Regions from separate parts of the Chryseobacterium sp. WG23 genome, predicted to be linked through region 4. Evidence: riboswitches for the same ligand, from Rfam matches in the RefSeq annotation. Region 4 holds a riboswitch; each other region holds the start of a gene.
The links. A riboswitch is a leader RNA that binds a small molecule or an ion and turns the genes downstream of it on or off. The one in region 4 is predicted to bind cobalamin.

Region 1 (7,797 bases), on a different contig from region 4:
CAGATATTTAGTATGTATTTGTCTGCTAATTGAGATCAACTAAATTACTTCCAGCCCTAAGCTTCCTTATTAATGAAAATATTGTTTAACCATACAACAAAACGTTATGAAGATTATGAAAATAGCTGCTTTAGGAGCAGTATTGGCGGCTCAGTTTACACTGGCTCAATTTAAGCAAACTCCTTTACCTTATGCTTATAATGCATTGGAAGGATCAATAGATGCGCAAACAATGGAGATCCATTATTCCAAACATGGGGCAGCGTATGCCAGCAACCTGAATAAAGCGATTGCAGGAACACCACAGGAAAAAGAAACCTTAATTAAGATTCTTTCTGAGACTTCAAAATTAAGTCCTGCAGTAAGAAATAATGCAGGAGGGCATTACAACCACGAGCTTTTCTGGACGATCCTTACTCCTGAAAAAAATACCCAGCCATCAGCAAAGTTAGCGAAGGCTATCAATGAGTCTTTCGGAAGTATAGATGCTTTCAAAGAAAAAATGAGCAAGGCCGGTGCGGATCGTTTCGGTTCCGGATGGGCTTGGCTGTCTGTGGATAAGAACGGAAAATTATTTGTTTCTTCAACTCCCAATCAGGATAATCCTCTAATGGATATCGTGGAAGAAAAAGGAACTCCTATCCTGGGAATTGATGTTTGGGAGCACGCTTACTATCTGAAGTATCAGAACAAAAGAGCAGACTATCTTTCTGCCATCTGGAATGTACTGAACTGGAAAGAAGTAAGCAGAAGGTATGATGCCGCTTTAAGCAAAAAATAACCTTATGAAATTATTTTGCAGCATACTCTTTACTTGTTATATGGTGTTCAGGCCTCTGATACCTATAGTGGAGTATGCTGTAAATTATGATTACATTGTCAATACCCTGTGTATTAATAAAAGTAAGCCAGAGATTCATTGTAACGGAAAATGTTTCCTGAGCAAAGAGCTGGCAAAAGCTAATGATTCCGAAACGTCGCCATTTAGTAAAGCGAAAAATTCGGGGCAAAAAATTCTTGATATTTATATCCTTCCTGGCATCACAGAGATTTCAGTTACCGGGAAAATTCCTTTTTCCAATGGTCAGTTTATCTATGAAGCAGCCTATTCTTTTCTGTTTCTGAATCCTATTTTCAAACCTCCGGTTTTTTAAGTTATACATCATTATTGAGCCACAAAAGCCCAGATAAGTTGAAAATCAAAAGATTTTCAAAAACTTAAGTGCCCTTACTATGCGCAAAACATATCACTTAAAGAACTTAAGTGTAGGAAGCTTTGTGCCTTTTGCGGTAAAAAAGAATGTTTTCACATTCAAAACAGCACATTCAAAAATTGTATTCAACTAAAAAAATTAACAATGAAAATTTATAAATTTTTATCATTACTCTTTATTGCCTTAACTCTATTTTCTTTTTCCGCTTGTAGTAACAGGGATGACGATAATCCACAGGATACAACACCCGGAAATCTTCAGATAAAATTTGAAAACGGTTTCAATAACTTAGGAGATATTGTTTTAAACCAGACGACACAAACTTCCTTACAAGGGCAAAAACATAATTTTTCTACATTGAAATATGTAGTCAGTAATATTGCATTGATTGATGAAAGCGGAAACGAGTTCAAATACAATGAAAATAATCCTGACAAAGGAGCATTTATCATAGATCAGGCTGATGCTGTAGCCGGAATTGTCTATCTGAATCTAGAAGGCATACCCAAAAACAATTATAAAAAAATAAAATTCGGTTTGGGAATCAGCCAGAAAGCATATTTACTCGGACAGGACGGACAGGCTGAGTTCTGGACTAAGGCTAAGCAGAAGGGAATGTCCTGGTCTTGGGCAGCAGGCTACGTTTTTGTAAAACTGGAAGGGAAGTACGGAACGGGATCTCCCACTACTGAATTTATGAACCATACAGGGAACATGGGAAATGTAACAGCTAATAATACTCCTGATCTTTACAGGGAAATTACACTGAATTTACCGACTACGGCCAGGGTTACAGCTCAGATCAGGCCATCTGTCCATATTCTGGCAGATCTGAATCAGTTTTTGAGCGGTGATAAGCAGCTTATGCTTACTACAGCTAATGATATGATGATGGGTTCAAGCCAGCATCTGGCAGATGTTACCAACAACCTTACAAAAATGTTTAAAGTAGACCACGTTCACAATGATTAATTTTTTTTTAAAGACAGTATTATTTCTGGTGATCTTACTGATGAGCGTTATTTCCTGTTCTGATGAGGTGATTCAGCCATTGGAGAAAGATGAAGCCTATCGTCTTCAGTTTCCTTCTTATTTTCCTGAGATGAGTTTTGATCAATCGGCCAATCCGGTAACAAAAAATGGAGTAGAGTTGGGAAGGAAACTATTTTATGAAGGAAGACTTTCCCGTAACAATACAATTTCATGTGGTTTTTGCCATATTCAGGAAAATGCTTTTACCCATCACGGTCATACGGTAAGCCATGGTGTGGATGACAGGATAGGAATCAGAAATGCTCCGCCCATTCAGAATATGGCATTCCTGAAAAGATATATGTGGGACGGCGTGATTCATAATTTAAATGAACAGCCTATTATTCCGATAACAGATGTGAATGAGATGGACAGTTCTATGCCGGAAGCTATTTCGAAAATAAAAGATGATCCGAAGTATAAAAGGCTTTTCAGCGCAGTGTATGGAGATGAAAATATTACCGGAGAAAGGGTTTTAAAAGCATTATCCCAGTTTATGGTATCAATGATCTCTGCTGATTCCAAATACGACAGATTTAGACAGGGAAAGGAGGTTTTTACATCCGCAGAATCGCAGGGAATGGCCGTATTTAATCAGAAGTGCGCTTCCTGTCATAGTGGGGAACTGTTTACTGATGAAAGTTTCCGGAATACAGGGATGTATTATAATACCCAATTTAAAGATGCGGGGCGTTATCGTGTGACACTTGATCAGATTGACTGGATGAAGTTTCGTGTACCCAGCTTGAGGAATGTAGAATATACAGCTCCTTATATGCATGACGGAAGATTTTATACGTTAGATGCCGTGCTTAATTTTTATACCGATGGGGTAGAAAATCATCCTAATCTCGATCCACGGCTGAAACAGAATAACCACATCGGAATTGCAATGAATACACAGGAAAAACAATTCATCATCGCCTTTCTGAAAACACTATCGGACAAAAATTTTATATCCAATCCAAAATTTGCAGAATAATTTAAATTGACATGAAGAAGATAATTTTAATTGTAAGCTTGATCATAGGTACTGTGATTCAGGCGAAGATAATCAAAGACAGCGCTTATATTCCCCAAAAGAGTTTTAATACAATTGATTTTGATTTTGATGATTGTGATGCCTGTGGCTGTGCGGCGGGAAACGGGTCATCCGGTTTTGAGTCATTACTAAATCCTCAGTTTATCGGGATCAAGTATTTTGCCCAGCATTATAAAGCAAAGGAAAATTTATTTGTAAAAGATCTGACGCAGGATCAGTATTTTAATACCATACAGCTTTGGGGAAAAATTCCGTTGACAAAGAAACTCAGTGTTTATGCAAGCCTTCCATTTCATTTTCACGAAAAGAAAACAATGCAGGGCGATATCAGGATCAATGGGATCGGTGACCTAAATGTTATGGGAATTTATCAACTGATGCGTTCGAAAGATAATTTCCATCAGCTGAACGGTGGATTGGGCGTAAAAATTCCTTTGGGTAAGTTTGATGAAAAAGGAATTTCAGGAGTTAATCCGAGTTTTCAGCTGGGAACAGGAAGCTGGGATTATCAAGCAGCTTTGAATTATAAATTTCAGAAGAATAAAATTGCGGTATTGCTTAATACAGATTATACCATTAAAACAGAAAATAAAAAGAAGTACCGCTTTGGAAACCAATGGAATTATGCAGCAACAGGCTTTTATCAGGTTGCGGGAAATGAAAAATCTATATTTTCTTTAAAGACAGGGGTTCAGGGAGAAGTGTATGCTCAGAATAAACAGTTTGATGAAGCGCTGCCTAATACTGCCGGAAGTGCATTATATGGAAAGTTGGGCTTTGAGGCTTCCTATAAAAAGTTCAGTCTTGGAAGTGAAGTTATGCTTCCTGTTTATACCCATCTTGCAGGAGGAGATATAGAAGCAAAATCAAGGTTCAGTATTTTCCTGAATATTGGGATATAGTTGATCCTTAACGCAAAGTTTAATGTTTATCATACTTATTCAGATGGGAGATATTTAAACTTTGCGTTTAAAATCATACCTGTAATTTTTACACGAATTCTATTGTACTTTAGTATTTTTCTATTCAAAATTTACCTTTGGTACACATGCTTTTATAATATTGTAAATCATTTTGTTATTTGTGAATATATATTAATTATTTTCTATCTTTGCCGAAATTTGGTAAGCTGTAAAAAGCTTTTAAAAGGGAATCCGGTGAGAATCCGGAACAGACCCGCTGCTGTAAGCTCCACACCAAAATTTTTGAAGATTATATCCACTGTTTTTTAATGGGAAGGATTTCAAAAATGGAGTAAGTCAGAAGACCTGCCAGACCATAAACGTTTGACGCTTTCGTGGAATAAAGCTTTAGGACAACAATGATTTTGTGCAGCGACCACTGTGCTTTGTCGTTGCTTTCTTACATCCATTAGCGTCATCATTATTCATAAATGAGCTAATGGTGGCAAAACTGACTACATCTCAATTTCATAAAGTTGTTTTCACAACATTGGTGTTAACATCACAATTCTTGTTTTCTCAAACAAAGAAAAAAGACACCTTAAAGGAAGAAGCTATTAAGGCTGTCAATATTTACAAAAAGAGCTTTAAAGAAATCGTTCCTGCTCAGATATTGCAGGGAGAAGAGCTTGAAAGACTGAACAGCCACTCTGTTGCAGATGCCTTACGGTATTTTTCCGGTGTTCAGATCAAAGACTACGGTGGAATTGGAGGCTTAAAGACCATTAATATCCGAAGTATGGGAAGCCAGCACGTAGGAGTTTTTTATGACGGAATTCAGCTGGGAAATGCGCAGAACGGCCTTGTGGATCTGGGAAGATATTCTTTGGATGATCTGGAAGAAATATCATTATACAACGGTCAGAAAAGTGAGATCTTTCAGCCGGCAAAAGATTTCGGATCATCAGGTTCTATTTATTTGCAGCCCAAAACACCGGTATTTACCGGAACAAGAAAAACAAATCTTGTTTTGAGGGCAAAAAGTGCATCCATTGATTTATTCAACCCCTCTTTCCGTTTGGAACAAAAAATATCACAGAGAACTTCTGCCAGTTTCAGTGCCGAATTTCTGCAAAGTGATGGTATTTACAAATACCGTTACGAGAAAAAATATCCTAATGGAGAGCAGGCGTATGATACGATTGCTAAAAGAAGAGACTCTGATATTAAAGCAAAACGTTTTGAAACCTCCTTGAATGGAACTTTAAATAACGGAAGCTGGAATATCCGTGGATATGGGTATATTTCAAATCGGGGTATTCCTGCTCCTGTTGTTAACAGCCGTTTTGATGGGAGAGGGGCAAGGATGTTTGATGAGAACTATTTTGTACAGGCCAATCTGAGGAAAAAGTTATTCCCTAAATTCGAAACTCAGCTTAAAGCAAAATTTGCTTACGATTATACCCGTTTTCTGGATACGGTACAGTCTCAGTTAGTTAAATATTCAGATAATACCTACATTCAAAGGGAGCTGTATATATCTTCTTCCAATTTATATACAGTGAGTTCCAATTGGGATATTAGTTTGAGCGGGGATTTCCAGTACAATAATCTGGATGCAGACCTGTATCAATTTTCTTATCCTACCCGCTATACCACATTGGTGGCTTTGGCTACTACCTATCAATGGAACAGGTTTAAAGTTTTAGGAAGTTTGCTGGGTACTTTTACTTTTGAAGAAGTAGAACGGAATAAAAGACCTGAGGACAGAAGTGAATGGACTCCTGCTGTTTTTATGAGCTACCAGCCGGCTACTGTTCCGGAGCTTACTTTTAGGGCTTTCTATAAAAAGATTTTCAGACTCCCCACCTTCAATGATCTTTATTATACCAATATTGGAAATACTTTTCTGAAACCGGAGTTTACTACACAGTATGATGTAGGATTTACCTATCAGAAAAAATATAATCATCCTGTTTTTAAAGCTTTTTATGCGAAGGTAGATGGCTATTACAACCGGGTAAAAGATAAGATAGTTGCGGCACCCACAGGAAATATGTTCCGCTGGATGATGATGAATCTTGGGTTGGTTGATATCATAGGAGCAGATGTAAATGTTCAGGCAGAAATGATGTGGGGCAACGTAAAAATCAAACCATTACTCTCTTATACCTATCAAAGTGCGAAAGATATCAGTAATCCGGGAGATGATATCACCCCGGGCGATACCTTTTATAAAAAGCAGATCCCCTACACGCCCTGGCATAGTGGATCTTTTACACTGATGGCAGACTACCGTGACTGGAATTTCAACTACAGCGTGATCTATGTTGGAGAACGTTACGATGGGCAACAGGATAATATTCAGTATAATTTTGTCCAGCCCTGGTATACCCATGATTTATCTGTTCAGAAAAGATTTGACTACTCAGGACATCAGTTTAAGCTAAGCCTTGAAATGAATAATATTTTCAATCAATATTATGACGTGGTCAGAAACTATCCCATGCCGGGAAGAAATTTTAAAATTAGTCTAAACTTCACCTTATGAGAAAACTAAACTTTTGTCTCCTACTCTTCATATTGGTTTTTTTTGTGGCCTGCCGTACCGATGATATTATCGTCCGTCAGGAAGTGGTGGAAGGGTTGGCAGCACCTGAGAATACTGCTATTAAAGGCTTTTATCTATTAAATGAAGGGAATATGGGAAGCAATAAATGTACCCTTGACTTTTTCGACTATACCAAAGGAACTTACTATCGGAATATTTATGCAGAAGTGAACCCTAATGTAATCAAAGAATTGGGGGATGTAGGAAATGATATTAAAATTTACGGAAGCAAACTGTATATCGTGGTCAATGTTTCCAATAAAATTGAAGTACTGGATGCTAAAACAGCCAAACGTATAACGTCCATCCCCTTACAGAACTGCAGATATTTAACATTTAAAAACGGAAAGGGCTATGCCAGCAGTTATGCAGGCCCTGTAGATATCAATCCTAATGCACCCAAAGGTAAAATAGTGGAAATAGATACAGCTTCTCTGGCTATACAACGCCAGGCCGCAGTGGGATATCAGCCTGAGGAAATAGAAATTGTTGGGGATCAGCTTTTTGTAGCCAATTCCGGAGGGTATATGGCTCCGAATTACGACAGAACAGTTTCTGTAATCGATTTAAATAGTTTTACAGAAAGCAGGAAAATAGATGTTGCCATTAATCTTCACCGGCTTAAAAAAGACAGTTATGGTGACCTGTATGTAAGCTCCCGGGGAGATTATTATTCAGTACCCTCCAGTTTATATCTGATTGACGCTGCAACAGGGACGATAAAAAAAGACTTTCATATGGCGGTAAGCGAGATGACGATTGTGAATGACAAGCTTTATTTCTATGGAAATGAATTCAATTACAATACCCATACCTCCAAAAAAACATTCGGAATTATTGATGTAAAAACAGAACAGATTATTTCTAACAGGATTTTTGATAAGGAATATGAAAGTGTCATAAAAACCCCTTATGGAATTGCTGTGAACCCAATTACAGAGGATGTTTATATTACTGATGCCCGGAACTATGTTGCAATGGGCTTCGTGTACTGTT
Region 2 (7,797 bases), on a different contig from region 4:
TTTGGAGTGATCAGCAGCGACTCCCAGTTTATACGATGTCAAGGTAAAGTTTTAAAAAAACTGTCAGACAGGAAAAGTATAATCTCTTATCTTCCTCAACATTCATTTTTACCTAAAAATAACAAGATTAAACATTTGATTCCTCTTTTCTGTGACAAGAAAGATACCGATCATCTTCTTACTTCAGAATTGATCAGTCCCTTTCTCAATGAAAAACCTAAAAATCTTTCAGGAGGAGAACTGAGGCTTATTGAAGCTTTATTGATTATCCATTCTAAAGCAGACTTTGTACTGCTGGATGAACCGTTTCACAATCTTTCTCCAAAAGCTATTGATAAGCTTAAAATGATTCTCCAGATCCAATCTGAGAATAAAGGTTTCATTATTTCAGATCATCATTATGTGGATGTATTAGATATTTCAGATAATGTATATCTTCTTTCAGACTCTCATTTAAAGAAAATACAAGATTTAAAAGAACTGCAACAGTATAATTATCTTCCGAAAAGCATTTAATTTATATATTTGGGGATCAAAAATTTGTTATAATGATTTCAGTAAACAAAGCATTCTATCTATCTGCATTTAGTATTTTCTCTTTAGCATTGGTTAAAGGCCAGAATAAGGTTCCTTTTGGAGTGGTAAAAGCTGAAGAAGGATATGCCAATGTACGCGTACATAAGGATAATTACAGGAAGATTGTAGATAAGATCCGTATGCGTAAAGGGGATGTTTTTGTTTATGTAAAGCCGGCGCCGGGAGAAACGGAATGGATCTGGATCAAATATCCTGAAAAACAGGACGAGGAAAAGCCTTTTGTAAGGTATGAAACTCTTGATAAGGAAGGAATGGTAAATAAAGATCGTATTGCTTATATTGACCAGCTTCCCCAGTATACACCTTCCAAATCCAAGAATGGAAAGTCGCTTATTTTCACCGATAATTCTGACCCTAAAATCCCCACAGCTCAAAGGAGTAAAGTAGTTATTGATATTTACCCATCCAATGCCGGATACCGTAAAAAGGAGAAAGATGCTGATGGAAAACTCCTTACTATCGATAAAGTAAAGCCATGGGGAATAGGCAATGATCTCCCTGAAGGCATGACCGAAATTAAATCAATCAGGGTTCAGCAGCCTGGAAGAGGTTCTGTTTTTGTAAGGGAAGCTATCAAAAACATGTTTCAGCCCACCATGGATTTCAATAATGTGGCGGTAACCTCTTTAGATAACGACAATATCTTTCTTTATATGATCAATGGTTCAGGAGAATACAGATATACAAGTCTTTGGACCATTAAAAAAGGAAGAGTGATCAGTCAGATTATTTACCATAATCCGGAATAAATTCATTATTTTTGCCCCGAAAAAGTTTAACGCTTATTCATCATGGAAATAGGTTCTGCCTAACAGCAGATTAAAAAGGGAATCGTGTGAAAATCACGAACTGTCGCGCAACTGTAAGTAACTGAAGTCTTTTATTAAGATCCACTGTGCGGGGCATGGGAAGGGGATAAAAGATGTTACAAGTCAGGAGACCTGCCTTTTTCTTAAACAAAAAACTTTCGCGATATGAAGTTTATTGATCTGATGGATTTTTTCAGGGATTTCTTGGATTCCTGTTATTATTCTGTTGTTTTAATAGTATTTCATTTCGTTTTAATTAATAATGAAATATGACTACAGAAGAAAGAATTGAAGCATCTGAAACCAGAATATTTAAAGCGGTTTTCCCTAATACAACGAATCATTATGATACACTTTTTGGAGGTACGGCTATGCAGCTGATGGATGAAGTAGCCTTCATTACTGCTACCCGATTTGCAAGAAAAAGAGTGGTAACCGTAAGCAGTGATAAAATTGATTTTAAAAAACCTATCCCCGCAGGAACTATTGTTGAACTGATTGGGAAAGTTTCCTACGTTGGAAAAACCAGTATGAAGGTCAATGTAGAGATCTACACGGAACAGATGTATTCTTACGAAAGAGAAAAAGCAATCATTGGCGACTTTACTTTTGTAGCCATTGATGAATTCAAAAAGCCAATCCAAATCCTATAATTATAAAGTTTCGGGCGGCCAAAGGCCGCCCGAAACTATTTATAGTAAAAACTAAGCTTTTATTTGATCACTTTTCCGGTTTCCAGACTTCTGGTCAGCAATAATTCAAAAGCTTCCCCCATCTCATCAGAAGCTCTGCAGATGGCATTTTCAAGCATGCTTCTAATTTGTTTTTCCGTAACTCCGGCTTCTGTCCAGCTTTTTCCTGAGGTATGTGAATTGAGGATAAAAGGAATAATTCTGTCAATAGCACACGCAAAAATAGCATCTGGCGTTATTTCTTCTTCAAATTCCAGCCATAAATTGAAAAACTCCGAACGTAACGGCTCGTCTAAAATTCCAAAGATCTTTTGAGCAGAAACTTTTTCCCTTTCAAACTTGCCAACCATCGCTTTTTCATCAAAAAGAAAAGTATCGCCAGCCTCAATTTCAACCAAGTCGTGAATGGAAAGCATTCTGATAACTCTCAGGAGGTCAATGTCAGCACGGTTTTTTGCATAAGGATATAAAATCTGTGCAAGAATAACAATCTGCCACGAGTGTTCTGCAGTATTTTCCCTTCTTGAATCATCTGCATTATAATTTCTTCTTTGTACGTTTTTCAAAGCATCTACTGCCAGGATAAAATCGATTTCTTTCTGAATTTTCATTGTATTATTTATCTATTATATTGCCCTGCCGGATATACCTTGGTTCTGGTAACCCATTTGTTATTTATTTTTTCCCTGGTAATCACTTTTACACGGTCTTCATTGGTCATATCTTCTTCCCTCTCCAATACCTTTTCTAATCCTTTGTTAGGAATTACTTGATATTCTGTAGTAAAAATCATGCAACATCCGGATTTTCCTGTGGCAACAAGGCGCTTACGCTTGGCATCTACACCGAATAATCCAAAATAATTGGAGCCAATTTCCGTAAGCTCCTCACTTTTCACAAATGCCATTCTGGTACTGTTAAATACATAGACATCATAGGATGCACTGCTGTAATTTCCTTTATTTCCGTTTCTAATAGCTATATCTTCCGTTCCGTCAAAGTTAAAATCATCAATAATAAAAGGACTTTCCTCATGGGTCAGCTGAATCATTTTTCCGGGTACCAATTTTTGACCTTTGTTTAAATAAAATACCAGATCTTCGGAAGTAAAAGTCTGAACTTTGGTGTTCTTATTATCATAGAGTTCTATTGTTCCCCTGTCTTTACACTGCTCATCAAAGCAATTTTCAATAGTAATAATAGCATTATTATAGTTCTTGGATGCTTCTTTAACTTCAAACTGATATTGTCCAAAACATAAAGGGCCTAGCAGAATACATGCAGATAAACTTCTGTAATAATTCAAAATTTTCATAGTAATAGCAAATAGATTTAGGTGTTTTTTTATAAATTATTACAACAAAAATACAAATCATAACGCCGATTTCAAAATCTCTTGGCCGTAGATAAAGAATGAATTTTATTCAAGATTTGCTATAGAACACCTCCATTTCTTTTCAGCCTATCTTCATTATTTACCATTTTCGGGACTATTCTGGTCTCATTCCTTTTTTAACAAATCGATAAACAAAAATTATAATTCTGATTATCAATTATTTAACTGTATTATTTTAAAAATTCCACTACTTTGTATTGCATATTACCATTTTAATTACATATCTTTGTAATGTAAAATCGGAATAAGCTCATCTAGCTAGGAGCAATATTCTAAAATATAACCAATTAACAAAAACTTATCAAAGATGAATACCGAAAATACCAAAGCGCAAATGCGAAAAGGAATTCTGGAATTCTGTATTCTAAGTCTCATCAATCATCGCGAAATGTATGTTTCTGATCTGATAGATGAACTGAAAAAAGGAAAACTGGATGTTGTGGAAGGAACCCTCTACCCACTTCTGACAAGGCTTAAAAATGGAGAGTTTCTCTCTTACAGATGGGAAGAATCTACAGGAGGGCCACCCAGAAAATATTATCAGATCACTGAAAAAGGAAAGCTTTTCCTGAATGAACTTCAAAACACCTGGAATGAACTGACAGCGTCAGTAAGCCAAATCACTCAACAACATTAAAAACAAAGCTATGAACAAGACACTCTCAATAGGACTCGCAGGTTTTTCTTTTACCATAGAAGAACACGCATATATAAAGCTCAGCGATTACCTGAACGCTCTTAGAAGCTCACTGGATGCTTCTGAAGTAGATGAGGTAATGCACGACATAGAAATAAGAATGGTAGAGATCTTCAGAGATTCTCTGGGAAAACGTGAAGTGATTAATGATATTGATGTAGAAAAAGTAATCGCACAGATCGGAACTCCGGAAAAAATAGAAGAACAGGAAGAGGCTTATTTTTCTGAAAAAACAACAAATAAAAATAACTACTCAGGTTCCAATTATACGGATAAAAAGCAATTGTTCCGTGATCCTGAGAAGCAAAAGGTTGCAGGAGTTTGTGCAGGTTTAGCACAATATGTAGGGATGGATATTACGGCTATGAGAGCCATCTGGTTAGGAATTTTCGTCTTAGGAATTTTTACCGCAGCTATTTCTTCCTCATTGATCGGACTTTTATATGTTATCCTTTGGATCGTTCTTCCAAAAGCTGAAACAGCAGCAGATTTCCTGAAAATGCAGGGAAAGCCTATGAACTTCGACAATCTTAAGAATGAGTCTAATAAATTAGTACAGTTTGCTAATGAATCTACTCAGAGAGTCGGAGAAATATATAACGAAAACAAACCTTATATCAACAACGCAGGAAGCGGAGTCTGGAATATTTTTAAATATATAGTGGGCGGAATCTTTGTGCTGATGGCTGTAGGAAGTATTATTGGAGTATTTGTAGTCTTTGGCCTTTTTGGAATGGATACAGATTTCCCTGGTGCCAATCAGATCAGATTCTATATGGATGATAACGGCCTTGATAAGGTATTGGCAGCTATAATGGTTATCGGAAGCTTAATCCCGGCTATTATCTTTAGCTTATTAAGCATTAAAATATTCTCTCCAAAAACTAAGCTGAGAAATATCGGATGGGTAATAGGTGGACTATTTCTTCTGTTAATCGGATTAGGAACTTACTTTGGATTAAGTATGGCAAAGAAAAACCTGATCTACAGAGGCAGCAAAGAAGACACAGAAAATGTAGCTATCAATACCAATTCTGACACCGTTTATCTAGATGTAAAACAGGTAAGCATCCCACAAAACTTCAAAGCTTATGATGATGATATTTATTCTGATAAGAGATTCGTTTATGAAGAAGATTATATTTCTGTAGACGTAACGAGAAAACCGGATATCAAAACCCCTTATCTGATCATTAAAAAAGAAGGAAACGGCTATAACTTCCCTATTCAGTTAACGGTACCGGTAGAGGTTGTTGATAACAAAGTGATACTTCCAAACTACGTTAAGTATCCATATGAACACAGATTCAGAGACTACAGAGTAAATTATGAACTGGTAGTTCCTCAAAAAGCAATTGTTATTCCATTAAAAAAAGACAGCATCAACTTCGATGGGGATCTGGATGGTGACGGCATCAATGATGATGATCAGGACAGAGATGAGAACCAGCATGGTATAAGAATCGAAAAAAATAAGATTACAGTAAACGGTTCTACAATAAACTATGATCCTAATGATAAAGACAGTGTAATCATTAATGGTAAAAAAGTTCCAAACTACCAGGCTGAAAAAGTAATTGATTCTGTAACGTCCGACATCAAAAAACTGAACAAAGATGTAGACATCAAGATCAAAGACGGAAAAAACGAAATTTCCATACAAACTAAATAATTAACTTCAGAGAGTGCGAGAAGGTGTGAGTGGATAGCAACCGTTTGAAATTCACACTCTTCTTCTCTCAGAAAAGAAAAAATATCATATTATTTAGTTTCCTATGTGAAAAAAAAGCTTTACTTTCGTAGTATTAAAATATAATAACCAACCAACAAAAAACACACCCCTATCATGATACAATTTGCCCTGGAATTTGTTATGAAAATCGTAGATTTAATCAACGGTTTGTTTTAAGAGCGATAATATTTCAATATATTTGTAAAGTATAACCAAAGTTTGGTTATACTTTTTTTGTTTTAATCCAAGAATCTATGAAAAAACTGATAGGCAGACTAATGCTAAAATTATTGGGCTGGAAAGTCGTTCTGCAGGGCGATGTAAACAGCCTGAACAGATGTATCCTTGTGGTGGCACCACATACCCATAATATGGAATACATTTTAGGAAATCTTGCCTACTGGTCTTTAGGGAAGCCATTAAAGATCATTATTAAAGATGCCCACACCAAGGCATGGTATGGAAGCCTTGTAAGAGGACTTGGAGGTATCGGTATAGACAGAACTCAAAAAAATGATCTGGTCAACTTTGTAGCGAATCAATTTGCAAAAGAAGATTTCAGCCTGGTTATTACCCCGGAAGGAACAAGAAGCTGGGTTCCGAAATGGAGAAAAGGTTTCTATCACATGGCATTGGCAGCAAAAGTTCCTATTGTACTGGCAGCGGGAGATTTCAAAAGAAATATTGTTTACCTGGGCTATACCATTCCTTATGAAAGGCTTGCATCTGCTCCTTTTTCAGAGATTATGCAGGAAATTCAGGATTATTACATTAAAAATGATATTGGTCCTAAAATTCCGGCTAACTGGAATCCTAATATTATGGGGGAATAAGTATCATCAACAGCAAATTATCAACATACAATGAAAGGTCAGAATAAAGAAGAAATATTGGCGTTTTTGAATAACTGGGGAAACGAAACCCTGGCAAAAACACTGGAAATAAAATTCATCGACATTGATGTCGAAAATGAAACCCTTACGGCCACAATGCCTGTGCTTCCAAGAACCCATCAGCCTTTTGGAATCCTGCATGGAGGAGCCAGCTGTGTATTGGCTGAAACCTTAGGGTCAAGCCTGTCTAATATTTTCATAGACGGGAACAAATACTATGGTGTGGGAACCAATATCAATTCCAATCATCTGAGAAGTAAGAAAGATGGGCTTGTAACCGCTACTGCCCGCTTTATCAGAAAAGGAAAAACCATGCATGTTTCAGAAATTGAGATCAGGGATGAAAAAGGAGTACTCATCAACCATACGACGATGACGAATGCTATTATCCTGAAATAGATTAAAAGGAATATCAATAAAAAATAGAAGACTCAATTTTTTTGAGTCTTTTTTATATACTTACTGCAAACTTTTCAGAGTACCGGAATATAAAGTAAAGAATATTTCTTTAAAAAACAGCTCTTTTAATTTTGACATTTTTAAGACTAATAATACCTTTGCAGAAAGGAAAATCAACGTGGGAATTGCCTATAATATTTCCGGGCGGTGATTTTCAAAATCTATCCACAGCTAATGATTTATTTCAAATTTCCTTTTGACGAACAATTATATTCCACAGATAAAAATCAGAATATAAATTCCATAAATTTTTATTCTTTTGACAAACTGCAACAGGTAAGTTTTAAAGGTGAAATTACTGAGGCTGAAGAGCAGCAGATTGCAACCGGTATTATAAACAATCCCTTATTACAGGATCAAACCCATTTTGAAGAAGAAACGAAGGAAGAATATATCCATAGTCTTCACAATGTGATTGAGGTGATAAAAAAAAACCAACTTCCTAAACTGGTTTATTCAAGAAGAAAGATATTCAGGAACTTTGATCAGATTGATCTCACAGAAAGCTTTAAAAACCTGTGC
Region 3 (7,797 bases), on a different contig from region 4:
ATCAATTTTAATTAATTCAAATATGAAACAGCATTTTTTTGATTTTGTAAATACCTATCGTATCGAAAATGCAATGGAATTATTAAAAAAACATTCTAAAAAAGATTCTACGGTCTTAGAAATTTTATATCAGGTTGGCTTTAATTCAAAATCATCATTTAATACTGCTTTTAAAAAGCACACTACTTTAACGCCCACAGAATATAGAAATACGTATTATAAGAAGAATTAGTCAAACACTTTATTTCTTTTTTATTTGGTTCGACTTTTTAAAATCGGTCGCTTTTCATAACATAATAATTCAAATTTGTCTGCTATAAAACAGAGACTATTTTTGTCTCACAGACTAAACAAAAAAGATTATGAAAACAAAGAAAATATTTTTCAGCATACTATTTTTAGGAGCAAATATCTGGGGATTCGGACAGGACACCATAAGGCTAAAACCCTATATTGAAAACATGAAAACTGTAGAGGTGTCTATTGAAGGAAAAAAATATAATTTCCTGTTTGATACCGGTGGAGCAGAAACTATTATTTCGCCAGAAATCGCAAGGCATCTTAATAAGAAAATATATGGAAGTTCAACAGGATTTAGAATGAGTGGAGAAATTATTAAATCTCAAAAATCAGATGGTATTTCCATTACTATAGGTTCTACAAAAATAGACCATCCAACAGTCGGTGTTTTTGATATCATGGCCATTTTACCAAAAGAATTCCCTAAAATAGACGGTGTTATCTCATTAAAATCATTTGCTGCCCACATCCTGACTCTCAACCTTGCCAACAATGCTATTATTATAGAGAATCATTCTTCATCACAAAAAGCAATACAAGGAAAAAGTATTATTCCCAGCAGATTTGCCAATGGGCTGGAAGCTACTGAACTCAATATTTTTTTGAATATTCCAAGGGACAATCAATCATACTGGTTTCTTTTTGATTCCGGAAACAGTGGTCCCTTGCTTTTATCTACAGAAACAGCCAAAAGCTGGAAGCTGCCGAAGGATAAAGATGATATGAATGTTGAAAATCAGTTTATTATTGGCAAAAAAACATTCAGTTCAAGATCATTTACAAGAGATATTATTTATGATGGTGTACTCAATTTTGAAACCCTTTGTAAATATATTTTCACAATTGACTTTAAAAACAGTAAAGTTTGGGTAAAGTAAACAGAAAGATAATATCTTTTTCACTTAAAAAGCCAGTAATTTTCATATTGATGAATTCTTCATACAGAGATCATGAAAACGGCGGAATCTTCGATTCCGCCGTTTTCTTTAAAAAAATCTAATTATTGAATATCGACTACATACATCGTTCCTTTGTCTACTTTTCCTGTTTTAGGAAGAATTTTGGCTTTAGGATTTCCGTTTCCATCATCTACCACTCCAAAATCATCATCATTAAAAACGGCCAGTTTATTATTTCCCAAATAAACAATTCCTTCAAACTTATCATGCTCATAGCCCAGTTTTGCTACGAGATCCACCGCCAGTTTTTTAGAAACAGGTTTTATTCCGGCATTTGCAATCTCATCCCAGGTACTCTGTTCCAATGCTTTATTATTAATTTTCATTCCGTCTACAGCCGCCAGATCCGTTCCATTAACGTCTGTAGCTCCGGATATATTGATTCTGTATACTTTTTTTATTCCTCCCTGTGTTCCGAAATTTCCGTCTCTTTCAATCACCAGGAATTCATTATTACTTAATGCTGTAATATCACAAACCGAATCAGAAGCTCCGCCATCCTGTTTGTATACATACTGTTTCGTCTGTCCTGTAATAATATCGAATGTTACAATCCTTGTTAATGTAGTATTGGTTGCCAATGCTTTAGTGGGAACCAGCATCATCGACTGTATTGTTCCTACCAGTGTTCTTCCATCCGGAGTGATACAAAGTCCTTCCATACCTCTGTTGGCCCTTCTTTTGGCTAAAACTGCAGGAAGTTTTCTTGTTCCTGTATTCACTCCAATTGGGCTTATCCTTTCCATTTCTACCCCTTCTGCACTATAATGAACGATATGCGGACCATATTCATCAGAAACCCAGAATGTTCCATCCGGAGCTGCCACAATACTTTCACTGTCCAGACCATATGTATCTGTTCCTAACATATTTCCTGAAGCATCATAGGCTACTTCACCGGTACTTCCCATTCCTATAGGATTTGGAAGTCCTGTGATAGGCTGGCCTGAAGGGTTTTTAAGTTTAATATATTGAATGACCTCGATATTACCTTCTGCATTGATTTTAAAATGCATAATCGTTGGGGTAAAATTAGGGACAAGAAATTTTTTACCGCTTAAGTAATCTGTATTCGGACCACGGTCTGTAATGACATAAAATTCTCCTTTTCTTGTAGGATGTGCCGCTGCTCCGGATCCAAATCCTCCGTTGATCACATCTACTCCATTGATAGTAGCCAATTTTGAAAAAGCAAATTCCTGCGGAAGCTTAGAATAATTAATCTCCTGGTTACTGGTGATGTCATCATCTTTACAGGATGCCAGCGCCATTAACACAAATGCGGATAGTAGCAGTCTTTTCATATTCTCTTTTATGGCTGCGAAAATATAAATTGATTGTAAACTGATCTTGAATATAATGATAATTGTATTTTAACAATGGAGCCATGAAAATGAATTTAATATAAACAGTAAAACTTTTGGTTTAAATCCGAAAACCTAACAACATCTTCAATTTGATTATCAATTCAAAAAAACATAGCATTAAAAACCATTCAGCTTCAGGGAAAATATAAAAACTAAAAGATAATTCACAAAACAGGACTCAAAAATTTATATGATATATTTGCGGCGTTTTAAGGTTGAACACTGTTCATTAATAGGGAATCAAGTGAGAATAAAATTTAATTCTTGAGCTGTACCCGCAACTGTAAGCTGTTTTACTTATAGCAAAATACAACCACTGGATACTGATCCGGGAAGGTGTGCTATAGGATGCAAGCCAGGAGACCTGCCTTATCCATTGTCACTTCAGGATCGTGATTATTGTCACTTTTCTTAAGTAAGTTTCGGGAATAAAACTTTAATTTAATTATATCATGAGAAAAATCTATTTTTTTTTCTTACTGCTTTTTATGCAGTTTTTGTCTGCCCAATTTACAGAGAACGACATTAAGTTTTGGGTAGGAACAGGTTCAAAGAAAGCCTATTTCATTGCAGATTTTAACGATAATAATTCTCTTGCTTCTTATGCATGGGGGTACCGTTTTGATGCGGATGGTTTACTGATGGAAGACATGATCAACGCTATTGTAGCTGCAGAACCTCAAATGGAGATTGATATTCCTTCAGGTTTTCTTCAAAGCTTTCATTATAATCATCATACGCCGGATATTGATGACAGCTGGATCCCATGGTCCGGAGCCAGCGCAGGAAATATGACATGGAACAACGGCCCGGGTTATACACCTCTGACTGATGGAAAATGGTACGGAATTACTTATGGAATTGATGATGCTGACACTCCGCCTTCTACACCTGTTGCGGCATACAGCTCACAATGGTATGTTCCCTCTCAGATTACCAACTGGATAGGAACAGGAAGTAATAAAAGCCTGGTAGTGGTTGATTTTGGAACCAATCAGTCAAACGGAAATGCAGATTCTTTTGTGTTTGGAATTAAATATAACGGAAGCATCACAGCCGAGCAGGCCTTACAGCTGATCCGGTCTCAAGCCTCTTATTTTAATTTCACCTCATCAAACAGCCAGATTTCTGCTCTTTCATTGAATAATTTTACAGGAAACGCCACAGTGGCAGACAGCTGGAAATTATATAAAGGAAAAGACCTCTCAAGCTGGCAAAAGAAGTCTGACCTTTCCCAGATTCAGTTAGCCAACAATGACTGGATGGGTATAAGTTTCGGACAGAGAAGACCATTTACCCCTACGGAAGCAGCCGATTCTATGCTGGGAGTTTCTTCTGTCACAAAGAAAAAATTCAGTATTCATCCTAATCCTGCAAATGATTTTATCCAGATCGAATCCATTGAAAAATATAAAGAAATAAATATCTACTCTTCTTTAGGCCAAAAAGTAATCACTTCCCAAGCCACAAAAATTGATATTCATTCTTTGAATTCAGGTGTTTATTTTGTTGAGATAAAGACAGCAGATACTTCAACCATCCATAAGATCATCAAGAAGTAGAACATCCTATGTGAAATGCTTTTTTCATACAATGATAAAACAAAAAAACGCACCGTATTGGTGCGTTTTTTCCGATTTCCAGCATCGATTATTTTTTCTCTGTTGATCTCTGTAAAACCTCATCTACCATTCCGTAGCCTTTAGCTTCTTCAGAAGTCATCCAGTAGTCTCTGTCAGAAGATTTTTCAACCCACTCATAAGTTTGTCCTGAGTGATGTCCGATGATCTCATAAAGCTCCTGCTTTAATTTCAACATCTCTCTTAAGTTGATTTCCATATCAGAAGCAACCCCTTGTGCACCTCCTGAAGGCTGGTGAATCATTACTCTTGAATGTTTAAGAGCAGAACGTTTTCCTTTTTCTCCTGCCACTAATAATACAGCTCCCATTGAAGCAGCCATACCTGTACAGATTGTTGCTACATCCGGTTTAATGATCTGCATAGTGTCATAAATTCCTAATCCGGCATAAACACTACCTCCCGGAGAGTTGATGTAGATCTGAATATCTTTTGACGGATCAGCACTTTCTAAGAATAAAAGCTGAGCCGTAACAATATTAGCTACCTGATCGTCAATTCCTGTTCCCAGGAAAATAATCCTGTCCATCATCAAACGGGAGAAAACGTCCATCTGAGCAACGTTTAATCTTCTTTCTTCCATGATGTACGGTGTAAGATTCGTTGGGCCATACATTCCCATATACTGATCGGTAACCAAACCGTTGTTTCCTAAATGTTTTACAGAGAAATCTCTGAAGTCCTTTTTAATGTCCATATTTATATTATGTATTATTTTAACAAATATTCTCGAAGTTTAAATTACAATATTTATTCCTAAAATTTTATGAGACTTTTTGTCACAGAACAGGAATATATCTGTCCATAAACTATCTGTTTCTGCCGCCATAGATCCCTTTAATCGGTGAATACTCAATAATAGCGCTCAACCGTATGGAAGCCTGTTTCAACAGGGTAATTTTTTTGATCAGATCATAGTATTTGGTCTCATCATTATTACTGTAGCGGTCTAATTCTTTTGCCGTTTCTTTTATCAGATAATCAATATATCTGTATTTATGCAACAATACATCACCTCTTACCTGATCTGCCACTTTATCACCATAATTGGGAGGATAAATATTCCTTGATGCCCAGTTTTCCAGATCATCGAGAGGAATCAACGCGTCAACAACCTTTGTGGTAATGTCTTCGTCCATAAAAGATACAAAAAAGTTTCCACTTCTGAGCTCTTCCTTTTGAATTCCTTCTTTTACCTGATTAATGATAATTTCGTTTTCTTTTACTAAAAATGTATATTGTTCTTCTTCAAAATGATGAAGGATTTCTTCAATGACAGTGATCTGATATTCTTCATTATTATCAGTAGTTCTTTTCAGAACAATATCTCCAAACATCAGCATATGGTCCACCAGTTTGTTCTCCATAAACAGAACATCATACAGAAAGGGATCTTCTTTCTCCTTATCCAAAGGGACGATCTCCATCTTTGGAACAGCCGTTTCTTTCTGCTGTTGCTGAACATGGTGGGTCTGATTCTGTGTAATCTGTTTCTGAACATCAAGCTCATTGAAAAGACTCTGCTCCGAAAGACCAAATTTATTGGATACTTCTTTAAGGTATACTTCCCTTTTCAGTGCATTCTGAACGAAGGAAACCGACTTTACAATATTCCGTATAGCCTCCGCTTTTTTGATAGGATCGGTACCGGCATCTTTTAACAGGATCTCAGCCTTAAAATCGATAAAATCCATCGCTTCATTTTCGATGTATTTTTCAACGTAGTCCTGTGGATGTTTTCGGGCAAAAGAATCGGGATCATCTCCATCCGGGAAAAGCAACACACGGATATTCATTCCTTCGGTCAAAAGCATATCAATACTTCGGAAACTGGCTTTAATTCCTGCGTTATCACCATCAAAAAGAATGGTTACATTTTCCGTAAGTCTTTTGATCAGTTTGATCTGTTCTGTAGTTAGGGAAGTTCCGGAACTTGCCACTACGTTTTCAATCCCGGACATATGAAGTGAAATCACATCCATATACCCTTCCACCAAAAGACAGGTATTCTTTCTCGAAATGGCCTGTTTGCTCTGGTTTAATCCATAAAGGACATTAGATTTATGGTAGATCTCTGTTTCCGGGGAATTGAGATATTTGGCTGTTTTGACATTATTTTTAAGGATTCTGGCTCCAAAACCTAAAACCCTTCCTGAAAAACTGTGAATCGGAAAAATAACCCTTTCCCGAAATCGGTCTATTCCTGCGGGAGCATTTTCAGGGAAAATGGAAAGCCCCGATTTCTCCAGAATTTCTTTAGAATACCCTTTCTCCTCTGCATACGCTGTAAAAGCATTTTTCTTTTCAGGAGAATATCCCAGCTGGAATTTCTTGATGATATCATCTTTAAGCTCACGCTCTTTAAAATAAGCCAGTCCGATACTTCTTCCATCTTCAGCATCCCAAAGAATTTCCTGAAAATAATTATTGGCAACTTCGTGGATTTTATACAGAAGATCTTTCTCTGTCTGGGCATTCTTGGCTTCTTCGGAAATTTCACGGAGATCTTCTTCAATTTCAATTCCGTACTTCTTGGCTGCATGGCGAAGTGCTTCAGGATAGGTAAAATTTTCAATTTCCATCAGGAAAGAGATAGCTGTTCCTCCTTTACCTGTTGAGAAGTCCTTCCAGATCTGTTTACTTGGTGAAACTACAAAACTTGGAGATTTTTCCTCATGGAATGGGCTGAGCCCTTTAAAGTTAGACCCCGCTCTTTTCAACTGCACATATTCACCCACAATCTCTTCTACCCTGATTGTGGAGAATATTTTATCTATCGTCTGCTTAGAAATCATGATGTAAAAATATGATATTTCTTTTCCTCCAACAAAAAAAGAAAGCCCTGCAAAAGTTTTCCGAGGCATAATTTCTTATCATAAAACCTTCTAAACCCCTGCTGCACATACTTCAATAAAAAAACCGGGAGCTTCCCGGTTTAAAAGTATTTGTAAACAAAATTATCTTTTTATGAATTTCATACTCTCTTTTATACTGCCATATTCTACATAAACAATATAAGTGCCTTTTTCCAGATCTTTAGCATGCTTACCAAAGTCTAAGCTATTTTCACCATTTACTTTTACAGTATATTGATTCAATAATTTAGAGGAATAATTATAAATCTTAACACTTACTTCTCCTGTAAGCGCACCATTACTTATTAGTTTTGTATTATCATTAACAGGGTTATCTCCAATATTAAATTGAGTACTCTTTTGAACATTTACGGCCTCAGATTGAGTAACATCTTTGTTATTTGAAACCACAAAACCATTTATAATATTTCTTCTGATGCCATTCCCCAGACTAGCAGCCAGTTTTATAGAATAGATCCCATTTTGTTCACGGCTTACATCTGCTACAAGTCTGTTGTTACGAAGTTCAAATTTCACATTCACTGCCTTTTCTTTCGGTCCGGTATTCTTTCCTTTTAAATCCGATATCCAATAGGTTTCATTTTGAAGTGAAACTTTTTGAAGCTCTTCAGAACTAAGGTTAGGGAAAGTTACCTCCAGATAAGTTTTCTCATTA
Region 4 (7,797 bases):
TCATTAAATTCAGAATAGCACATATGGGTATGGATCTGGGTAGCATCGTCTACTCCACTTGCTGAGATTCTGAAGGCTTCTACGGCCCATTTCAGGTAGTTTTGCCATTCTGCTTTTCTCAATGGAAGACCTTCTCTTATAGCAGGTTCATCAATCTGGATGATTCGGATTCCTGCTTTTTCAAGATCCACTACTTCATCACGGATGGCCAAAGCAATCTGCTTACAGGTTTCTGAACGGGGCTGATCATCCCGTACAAAAGACCATTGTAATATGGTAACAGGACCGGTCAGCATTCCTTTTACCCATTTATTGGTTTGGGATTGTGCATATTGAGACCAGTATACAGTCATTGGATCAGGGCGGGAAATATCCCCGAAAATAACCGGTGGTTTTACGCAGCGGCTTCCATAGCTCTGTACCCAGCCGTTTTTAGTAAAAATAAATCCTTCAAGCTTTTCCCCGAAGTATTCAACCATGTCATTACGTTCAAATTCTCCGTGAACAAGCACATCAATTCCTATTTCTTCCTGCCAGCGAATGGTTCTCTGAGTTTCCTCTTTCAATAAAGCATCGTATTGTTCTGCACTAAGATCTCCTTTCTTAAACTGGGCTCTCCAGCTTCTTACTTCTGTAGTTTGCGGGAATGAGCCTATGGTTGTGGTTGGGAATAGCGGAAGCTGTAATGATTCCTGCTGCCTTTCTTTACGGATTCTAAATGAGTTCTTTCGCTGAGCATCTTCTTCAGTAATGGCAGCTACTCTTTGTTTCACTTTATCATTATGGATAAGAGAAGATGTTTTTCTGCCGGCCACAGCCTTTTTATTGTCTTCAAAATCTGCAAGGATACTTTCGTCCTCAGTTCCTGAAGCAAGAGCTTTAAGACTTACGACTTCTTTCACTTTTTGTTTTGCAAAAGACAGCCAGTTTTTGATTTCAGGCTGAAGGGCCGTTTCAAAATCCAGATCACAAGGTGAATGAAGCAATGAACATGACGGAGCCACAAAAATTCTTTCTGTACCGAGTTTTTCAATAGCTTTTTTAATGAAAGCCAAAGATTTTTCATACTCATTTTTCCAGATATTTCTTCCGTCTACTACTCCTAATGACAGGCTTAGGTTTTCAGGAACAGCATGTAAAATATCTGCCAGCTGCTCAGGATTTCTCACCAGGTCTATATGCAGAACGTCTGCAGGAAGTGACACAGCAAGAGATGCATTGTCTTTCAATCCATCGAAATAGGTCGCAACGATGAATTTTAGCAGTGGGAATTGTTTTCTAAGTTCCCGGTAAACGTACTGGTAGGTTTCTTTTGCTTTCTCTGTTATATCTAAAGTTAAAAACGGCTCATCAAACTGAATCCATTGAGCACCCTGATCCTGAAGTTTTGTTAAGATTTCAGTGTATACCGGAAGAAGGTTTTTGGCAAGATCCAGTTTATCAAATCCCTCTTCTTTTTCCTTTCCTAAAAGAAGATAAGAAACAAGTCCGATGAGTACCGGCTTGGCATTAATTCCTGCTTGTTTAGCTCCCGCAAACTCGTTGAATATTTTGTCGGAAGTCAGTGTAAACTGCTGATTTTTATAAAATTCAGGAACAATATAATGATAATTGGTATCAAACCATTTTGTCATTTCCATGGCCGTGATATCCAGCCCGTCTTTCTGGTATCCTCTGGCCATCGCAAAGTACAGATCCAGCTCTGAATTATTTTTTTTAAGGGCTACTTCATGATAACGTACCGGAATAGCACCTACAATTAAGCTCATATCCAGTACCTGATCATAATAGGAAAAATCATTACATGGAATAAGGTCTATCCCTGCCTCCTTCTGAATATTCCAATTGTGATTGCAGATATTCCTTCCTGTAGTAAGAAGTTCTTCCAAAAGGATTTTGCCTGACCAATATTGCTCGCAGGCTTTTTTGAGTTCTCTTTTGCTACCAATTCGCGGATAGCCAAGAATGTGCGTTTGCATTTTTTTTAAACTTTTAATTAAACTTATTTTTAAAAGCTCTTTGAATGCTTCGTAATGCTTTTGCCGGTAAGATTTTTTTGGGAAATAATGCATACCTGACAGTTCCGTTTTACTCTTGGAAAAACGTACTAAAAAGTATATCATCTGTATGACCCAAAGCTTCAGACCGCGAAAGCATTGTCAATTCAGTAAAGGCAGGTCTCCTGACTTGTAACAGTTTCTGTCGTCCTTCCCGCTTAGGCAGTGGATCACAAGGACAGAACCCTTTGGTATGTTACTTACAGTTGCGCGACAGCTCGTGATTTGCACACGATTCCCTATTAATTTACCTTACGTAAAACCTCTCCTGTTTGATGAAGTATCTGTAAAGAACTATTCTTATCAATTACATTTTCTATCTGTGCTAATAAAAGATTTTAATTTTGTGTAAATTTACAAATACAGAATAAACGAATAATAATTAGTTTTAAATAAAGTAAATAAATCTGTATGATTTTATTTTAAAAGAATATAATTCTGTAATTTTGAATAAAATTAATACTAAAAAGAATAATATCCTGTGGAACATCTTGATACCAAAGATATACAGCTGCTGAGACTGCTTCAGAAAAATGCAAAACTTACCGTTAAGGAGCTTGCCAAAGAAATTAATCTTTCCCCTTCTCCTGTTTTTGAAAGGGTGAAACGTCTGGAACAGGAAGGCTATGTGAAAAAATATGCTGCGGTTCTTGATCCGGATAAACTTAACCGGGGTTTTACCGTTTTCTGCCAGATCAAGCTGAAAATTCATGACCGTTCTGTAGGCTATGATTTCGTTAATGAAATTCTGGAAATAGAAGAAGTGGCAGAATGTTATAATATTTCCGGAGATTTTGATTTCCTGCTGAAAGTTCAGGTCCGGGATATGAAACATTATCAGGATTTTGTATTCAATACACTGGGTTCTGTAGATTCTATCGGAAGTACGCACAGTACGTTTGTAATGGCAGAAGTAAAAAATACCCATGGCTTAACAATCTGATATTTTTGAGTACAATTTTGAGTACAATCGTTTTTAGCGGGTAACAGGTATTTGGAGAAAATAAAGGAATAAATGGGTGAATTCCTGTTGTTTCAGGAGAAAAAGAAATAAAAATAAGACAGAAACAGTTTATTAAAATTGTTTCTGTCTAGGCTCCTTATAAAGGTGAAATGTACACTTCTATTTTAGTGCCGTCATAATTAAAGGTTCCGTCTGAATTTCTTTTACCTAAGAAAACCCAGTCCATATCTACGGGAACAGACCATGCTGATCCTAATGAGAATCCGTTTACAGATCGGATTTCGTTACCATTTCCTGTAGTAATTGCTGAATGAAACCATGTTTTGTCGATAAGTCTGTAGAAGCCGATTGCTTTTCCTGCCGGTATGGGAGCGTATCCATCCCACTTTTCTCCTTCCGGATATCTGAATACAGTCAGCCATTTTTGTCCTGCTGATTCAGCAAGCTGATTCGGGCTTATCCGGGCACCTCGCATGTATAAAGCATAAGCTACTACATCATGACATACGCCGGTATTATACTTTGAGATATTTTCTGCGCCTGACAGAACGGCATGAGCAACGGGTGCTCTTTCTGTTACAGACAGCTGAGCTTTCCTTGCTCCTTCTGGGGTTACAAATGACATATTAATAATTTTGTTTGGTTATTGTAAAGATAGCTCTTTTAAATTTAATGCTAATGAACTGTTGTTTTGAAGGAATTTATTCGAATTTAAAGTGGATTTTTAAGAATTTTAATAAGAATGTAAGTACAGACACTTAAATAATTCTGAAAGCAACATAAAAGTGTAAAAGCTCTGTTTAAAAAAAGAATATAGTCTGAAATTCTGCCCTTCTGATCCCCATTGAGGAACCCGGAAAAACCTTAGTTACCTTATTAAACGATGTTAAACCTGTCTGTCAATAAAAAAGGCCTAAGCTTCTCAAGCTTCCAACTGGAAGAGGACCATGGTGGCATTATGATAATGGGCAGGAAGCCCTTCGGTATCAGCTATTTTTTTAGCGCCTAATTGGGTAAATCCGCATTGTATATAATAATCAGCCAGTCTTTGGTTTCCTGCTGTGGTATCCATTCTTACATATTTTTTCCCACTTTCTTTTGCGAATTGTGCCGACCATTCAACAATCTGTTCCACAAATTTCTGTCCTCTGAAATTTGGATGGGTAGCAATCCTGTGAATATAAATGGCAGGATCTGCATTTCTTTCTTCCCAAACCTGAGGATCATTAAATGTGATGCTCCAGACACAGGCAATCTGTCCGTCTACTATAATTTTCCAATGGCGGTTTTCTTTAATTTCTGTTTCTATCATGCTTCTGTCAAATTCCGGCCATTGTACCCCGGATACTGTTTTCTTGAAATCAGAAGCCATTTTATAAAGAGCAAAAACTTCATTAATATCCTGTAGAAAGGTGTTCACTATCATTATTACGTTATTGTTCTTCAAAAATACCAAAAAATAAACAGATGTATATTTATTATTGTTATTCAGAATGGGTATAAATTCCATTCTATTGCAGACTTCCGTTGGGAAAAGAAAATAAAAATACTATTTTTATCGTCCGATAAAGAAAACACACATTATGCCGACTGATGCTTCTCTCAAGCTGATTCCGATGACAACCTTTGTAATTGAATACTATTCTAATGAAGGGTATGCCGATCTTCAAATTTTAAATTTGATGAATAATTATGCTAATTTTCTAAGAAAACCACTCTATCTTGGAATGTTTGTTCCTGTAGATAAGCAAGGAAATGTACTGAAGGAGCCCAAAAATTATGCTTCCTGGAAGTCCCTGGAGCATAATGACGGAAAAAGAACGGATGTGGTAGGATTTGAAGAGTATGCAGAGTATCAGCAAGCAGAACAAAAATGTATGTTTGAAGGTTTTAAAGTGGATTATAACGGCTACTCAAAGGTGAGAATCGTAGCATCATATGATCCTTCCATAGAATTATCTTTTAATAAAAATGATATGATTCCTCTGGGTTTCAATGATGTGGAATCTCTTACTGTTTTTGATGATATTTATTTGACACCTGATGCTTTAAAAGTGATCGGAATAAAAAATAAGCGATAAACTAAACATCACCTGCAATATCCTGATTTTAATACAGTTTATACTTAATTTAAGTATTTTCAAGACTATTTATTTTCTTTTCTAAACTCAGACGGAGACTTCTGTTGATAGGCTTTGAATATTTTATTAAAATGGCTGGTATCATTAAAACCCAGTTTATCAGCAATTTCATTGATATTGTAATGACTTTGCAGGAGAAGCTTCTCTGCTGTTTTTATTTTGTATTGAATGATGTGCTGCTGTATTGAAAACCCGGTTTGTTTTTTCACATAAATACTGATGTAGTTGGGAGAAAGCATAAATTCTTTAGCCAGGTTCTCAATTTTCATTTTATCTGTATCCAGTACATTGACATTGATATAGTACAGGATCTTTTCAATCCTGCCTACATGCTGAAAAATCCATTTTTTATGGGTGGTGGTTTCCATGGTATTTCTAATCAGAACCGTTATAATGGCTGAGAAGATATCTGTTAGAATCTCTCTATTATATCTGCTTTGATGACTGAATTCATAGAGTAGAATGTGGGCAAGCTGTAACAGGTGAGCTCTGTCAGCTTTATCGTTGATGGCCGATTCATAGACAAAAGACCGATCTTCCATAAGAAGCTGAATGACCTTTTTTAATTCATTCTTTTTATTCATCAACAGGTTTTCCCATATATATTGCTCTGTAAATTTTATATAGATAAACCTTGTTTTACTTTTTATAGAAAACTCATGCCCGTCACTGGGTCTGAGCAGAAAGACATCGCCTTTTTTATAAGGAAATACAATACCGTTCAGGTGGTGGAATCCTTTTCCTTTCTCAATGATAATCAATTCATAGAAGTTATGATTATGATACTCAACATCCCATACTTCTTTTTCAATACTGAAAACATTAAAGGAATTGAAATTAACAATGCGTTTCATAAAGAATGGATTTTTACAAATTTACCATTAATTTTTACAATATATAATGATTGAATACTAAGCAATTTTGCAGAACAAAAATATTCGAAATGAACTATATAAGACAATCAGCATGGTTGCTTTTCTCTACCGTATTCCTGGTTTCCTGCTTCAGTAATGACGACAGGACCCAAGGGGAAAATAGTAACCCAAAGGAAACACAAGTCAAAGGAAAAAGATATTGGCCCAATGGTGCTCAACTGGTTATTTCCATCTCTATGCAGTTTGAAACCGGTGGACAGCCTGAAGGTGCTGAAAGCCCTTTTAGCGGCACTCCCCTTCCAACGGGCCAGCCGGATCTTCCTGCGGAAAGCTGGTACCGTTATGGGGGCAATGAAGGCATTTACCGTATGCTGGATCTTTGGAAAAAATATAATATTAAAGTAACATCCCATATGGTGGGAACTGCTGCCGAAAAATATCCGGAGGTTGCCAAAGCCATTGCAAATGGAGGCCATGAAGTAGCTGCCCATGGTTTTACCTGGGATAATCAGTGGAATAAAAGCTTTACTGATGAATTGTATTTTGTGAAAGAAGGTGTAGACGTTGTTGAAAAAATAACCGGAAAAAGAGCGGTAGGCTATAACAGCAACTGGCTGAGGAGAAGTCCGAATACATTGAAAGTACTACAGGAACTCGGATTTTTGTACCATATAGATGATGTAAGCCATGATGAGCCTTTCATTACTAAAGTTAAAGGGAAAAATTTCATGGTAATACCTTATACTATCCGGAATAACGATATTGTGAACATTGAAGGCAAACACTGGAGCCCTGATCAGTTTCTGGCTCAGCTGAAATTTGAGTTTGACCGTCTCTATGAGGAAGGGGCTTCTAAAAGGAGAATGATGAGCATAAGCTTTCATGACCGGATTGGCGGAACGCCTGCTATGATTCATGCCATGGAAGAGTTTATCAAATACACTCAGAAAAAACAGGGGGTTGTTTTTATGAGAAAAGATGATATTGCCAAAATGGTGATGAATGATCCCAGGACTCCTGTGGATAACAGTGAAGAGAAGTATAATAAGTAAGAGAGCATGTACTGTATAGATCCTCAAAAATAATATAACACATAAAAATAACAACAATGAATAAAAGAACCGGATACTTTTTCCTTCGTATATCAATGGGAATCAATTTTTTTGGACACGGGCTTGTGAGGCTCACCAAATTACAGGATTTTGCAGGCGGAATGACAACGGGTTTTGAAAAAAGCTGGCTGCCACAGGTATTGGTACATGCTTTTAGTACAGCACTACCCTTTCTCGAGTTTACAATTGGTCTGCTGCTTATGATAGGTTTCAAAACCCGTATTGCCACGATGAGTGGAGCATCACTCATTGTGATGCTGCTTTTCGGGTGCAGTACAGTTGAAAACTGGGAGGCCATGGGAATTCAAATGATCTATGCCGGATTATTTTATATCCTGATCAGCAGAATAGAGGATAATAGTCTTGCATTGGACAGGAAGTGATACCATGGCTGAAGGTGAGAAAACTTTTCTCACCTTCAGCCGTCTTTCAGAGATTGTGTTACAAATTCCGATGATTGGGATACCTATTTTTTCCGATGATGCCCGAATTTTGTATCAGAAATAAAGATGGTTATCAATGGTATTTTACTGATGATCAGTTTTAATAAGAAACTCTGAAAATAAAATAGTATGCAAACAATATTAGGAGCCAATGGGCAGATTGGGCAGGAACTGGCAAAGGAACTGAAACGGAACTATACCTCCG

Region 1: linked by a shared signal. The riboswitch ahead of MP477_RS16075 (TonB-dependent siderophore receptor) and the one ahead of metE (5-methyltetrahydropteroyltriglutamate--homocysteine S-methyltransferase) in region 4 are both predicted to bind cobalamin.
Region 2: linked by a shared signal. The riboswitch ahead of MP477_RS21650 (acyl-CoA thioesterase) and the one ahead of metE (5-methyltetrahydropteroyltriglutamate--homocysteine S-methyltransferase) in region 4 are both predicted to bind cobalamin.
Region 3: linked by a shared signal. The riboswitch ahead of MP477_RS11060 (T9SS type A sorting domain-containing protein) and the one ahead of metE (5-methyltetrahydropteroyltriglutamate--homocysteine S-methyltransferase) in region 4 are both predicted to bind cobalamin.

Annotation. Positions count from the first base shown of each region.
Region 1 covers NZ_JALCZE010000010.1:102,144-109,940, forward strand. The annotation lists gene MP477_RS16050 (superoxide dismutase) at 107-781, shown strand; gene MP477_RS16055 (hypothetical protein) at 786-1,154, shown strand; gene MP477_RS16060 (MbnP family protein) at 1,359-2,186, shown strand; gene MP477_RS16065 (cytochrome-c peroxidase) at 2,179-3,228, shown strand; gene MP477_RS16070 (transporter) at 3,240-4,190, shown strand; cobalamin riboswitch at 4,394-4,579, shown strand; gene MP477_RS16075 (TonB-dependent siderophore receptor) at 4,690-6,741, shown strand; gene MP477_RS16080 (YncE family protein) at 6,738-7,797, shown strand, end outside.
Region 2 covers NZ_JALCZE010000017.1:55,719-63,515, reverse strand. The annotation lists gene MP477_RS21660 (ATP-binding cassette domain-containing protein) at 1-516, shown strand, start outside; gene MP477_RS21655 (hypothetical protein) at 549-1,346, shown strand; cobalamin riboswitch at 1,380-1,561, shown strand; gene MP477_RS21650 (acyl-CoA thioesterase) at 1,676-2,059, shown strand; gene MP477_RS21645 (HD family hydrolase) at 2,119-2,709, opposite strand; gene MP477_RS21640 (hypothetical protein) at 2,718-3,413, opposite strand; gene MP477_RS21635 (PadR family transcriptional regulator) at 3,802-4,131, shown strand; gene MP477_RS21630 (PspC domain-containing protein) at 4,142-5,863, shown strand; gene MP477_RS21625 (1-acyl-sn-glycerol-3-phosphate acyltransferase) at 6,178-6,756, shown strand; gene MP477_RS21620 (PaaI family thioesterase) at 6,787-7,215, shown strand; gene MP477_RS21615 (chorismate-binding protein) at 7,450-7,797, shown strand, end outside.
Region 3 covers NZ_JALCZE010000006.1:158,005-165,801, reverse strand. The annotation lists gene MP477_RS11075 (AraC family transcriptional regulator) at 1-232, shown strand, start outside; gene MP477_RS11070 (aspartyl protease family protein) at 363-1,178, shown strand; gene MP477_RS11065 (esterase-like activity of phytase family protein) at 1,301-2,563, opposite strand; cobalamin riboswitch at 2,822-3,013, shown strand; gene MP477_RS11060 (T9SS type A sorting domain-containing protein) at 3,115-4,188, shown strand; gene clpP (ATP-dependent Clp endopeptidase proteolytic subunit ClpP) at 4,277-4,963, opposite strand; gene dnaG (DNA primase) at 5,076-7,061, opposite strand; gene MP477_RS11045 (T9SS type A sorting domain-containing protein) at 7,224-7,797, opposite strand, start outside.
Region 4 covers NZ_JALCZE010000001.1:189,599-197,395, reverse strand. The annotation lists gene metE (5-methyltetrahydropteroyltriglutamate--homocysteine S-methyltransferase) at 1-1,979, opposite strand, end outside; cobalamin riboswitch at 2,155-2,339, opposite strand; gene MP477_RS00890 (Lrp/AsnC family transcriptional regulator) at 2,539-3,000, shown strand; gene MP477_RS00885 (hypothetical protein) at 3,158-3,646, opposite strand; gene MP477_RS00880 (GNAT family N-acetyltransferase) at 3,944-4,447, opposite strand; gene MP477_RS00875 (hypothetical protein) at 4,605-5,102, shown strand; gene MP477_RS00870 (AraC family transcriptional regulator) at 5,168-6,016, opposite strand; gene MP477_RS00865 (polysaccharide deacetylase family protein) at 6,106-7,089, shown strand; gene MP477_RS00860 (DoxX family protein) at 7,146-7,532, shown strand; gene MP477_RS00855 (NAD-dependent epimerase/dehydratase family protein) at 7,722-7,797, shown strand, end outside.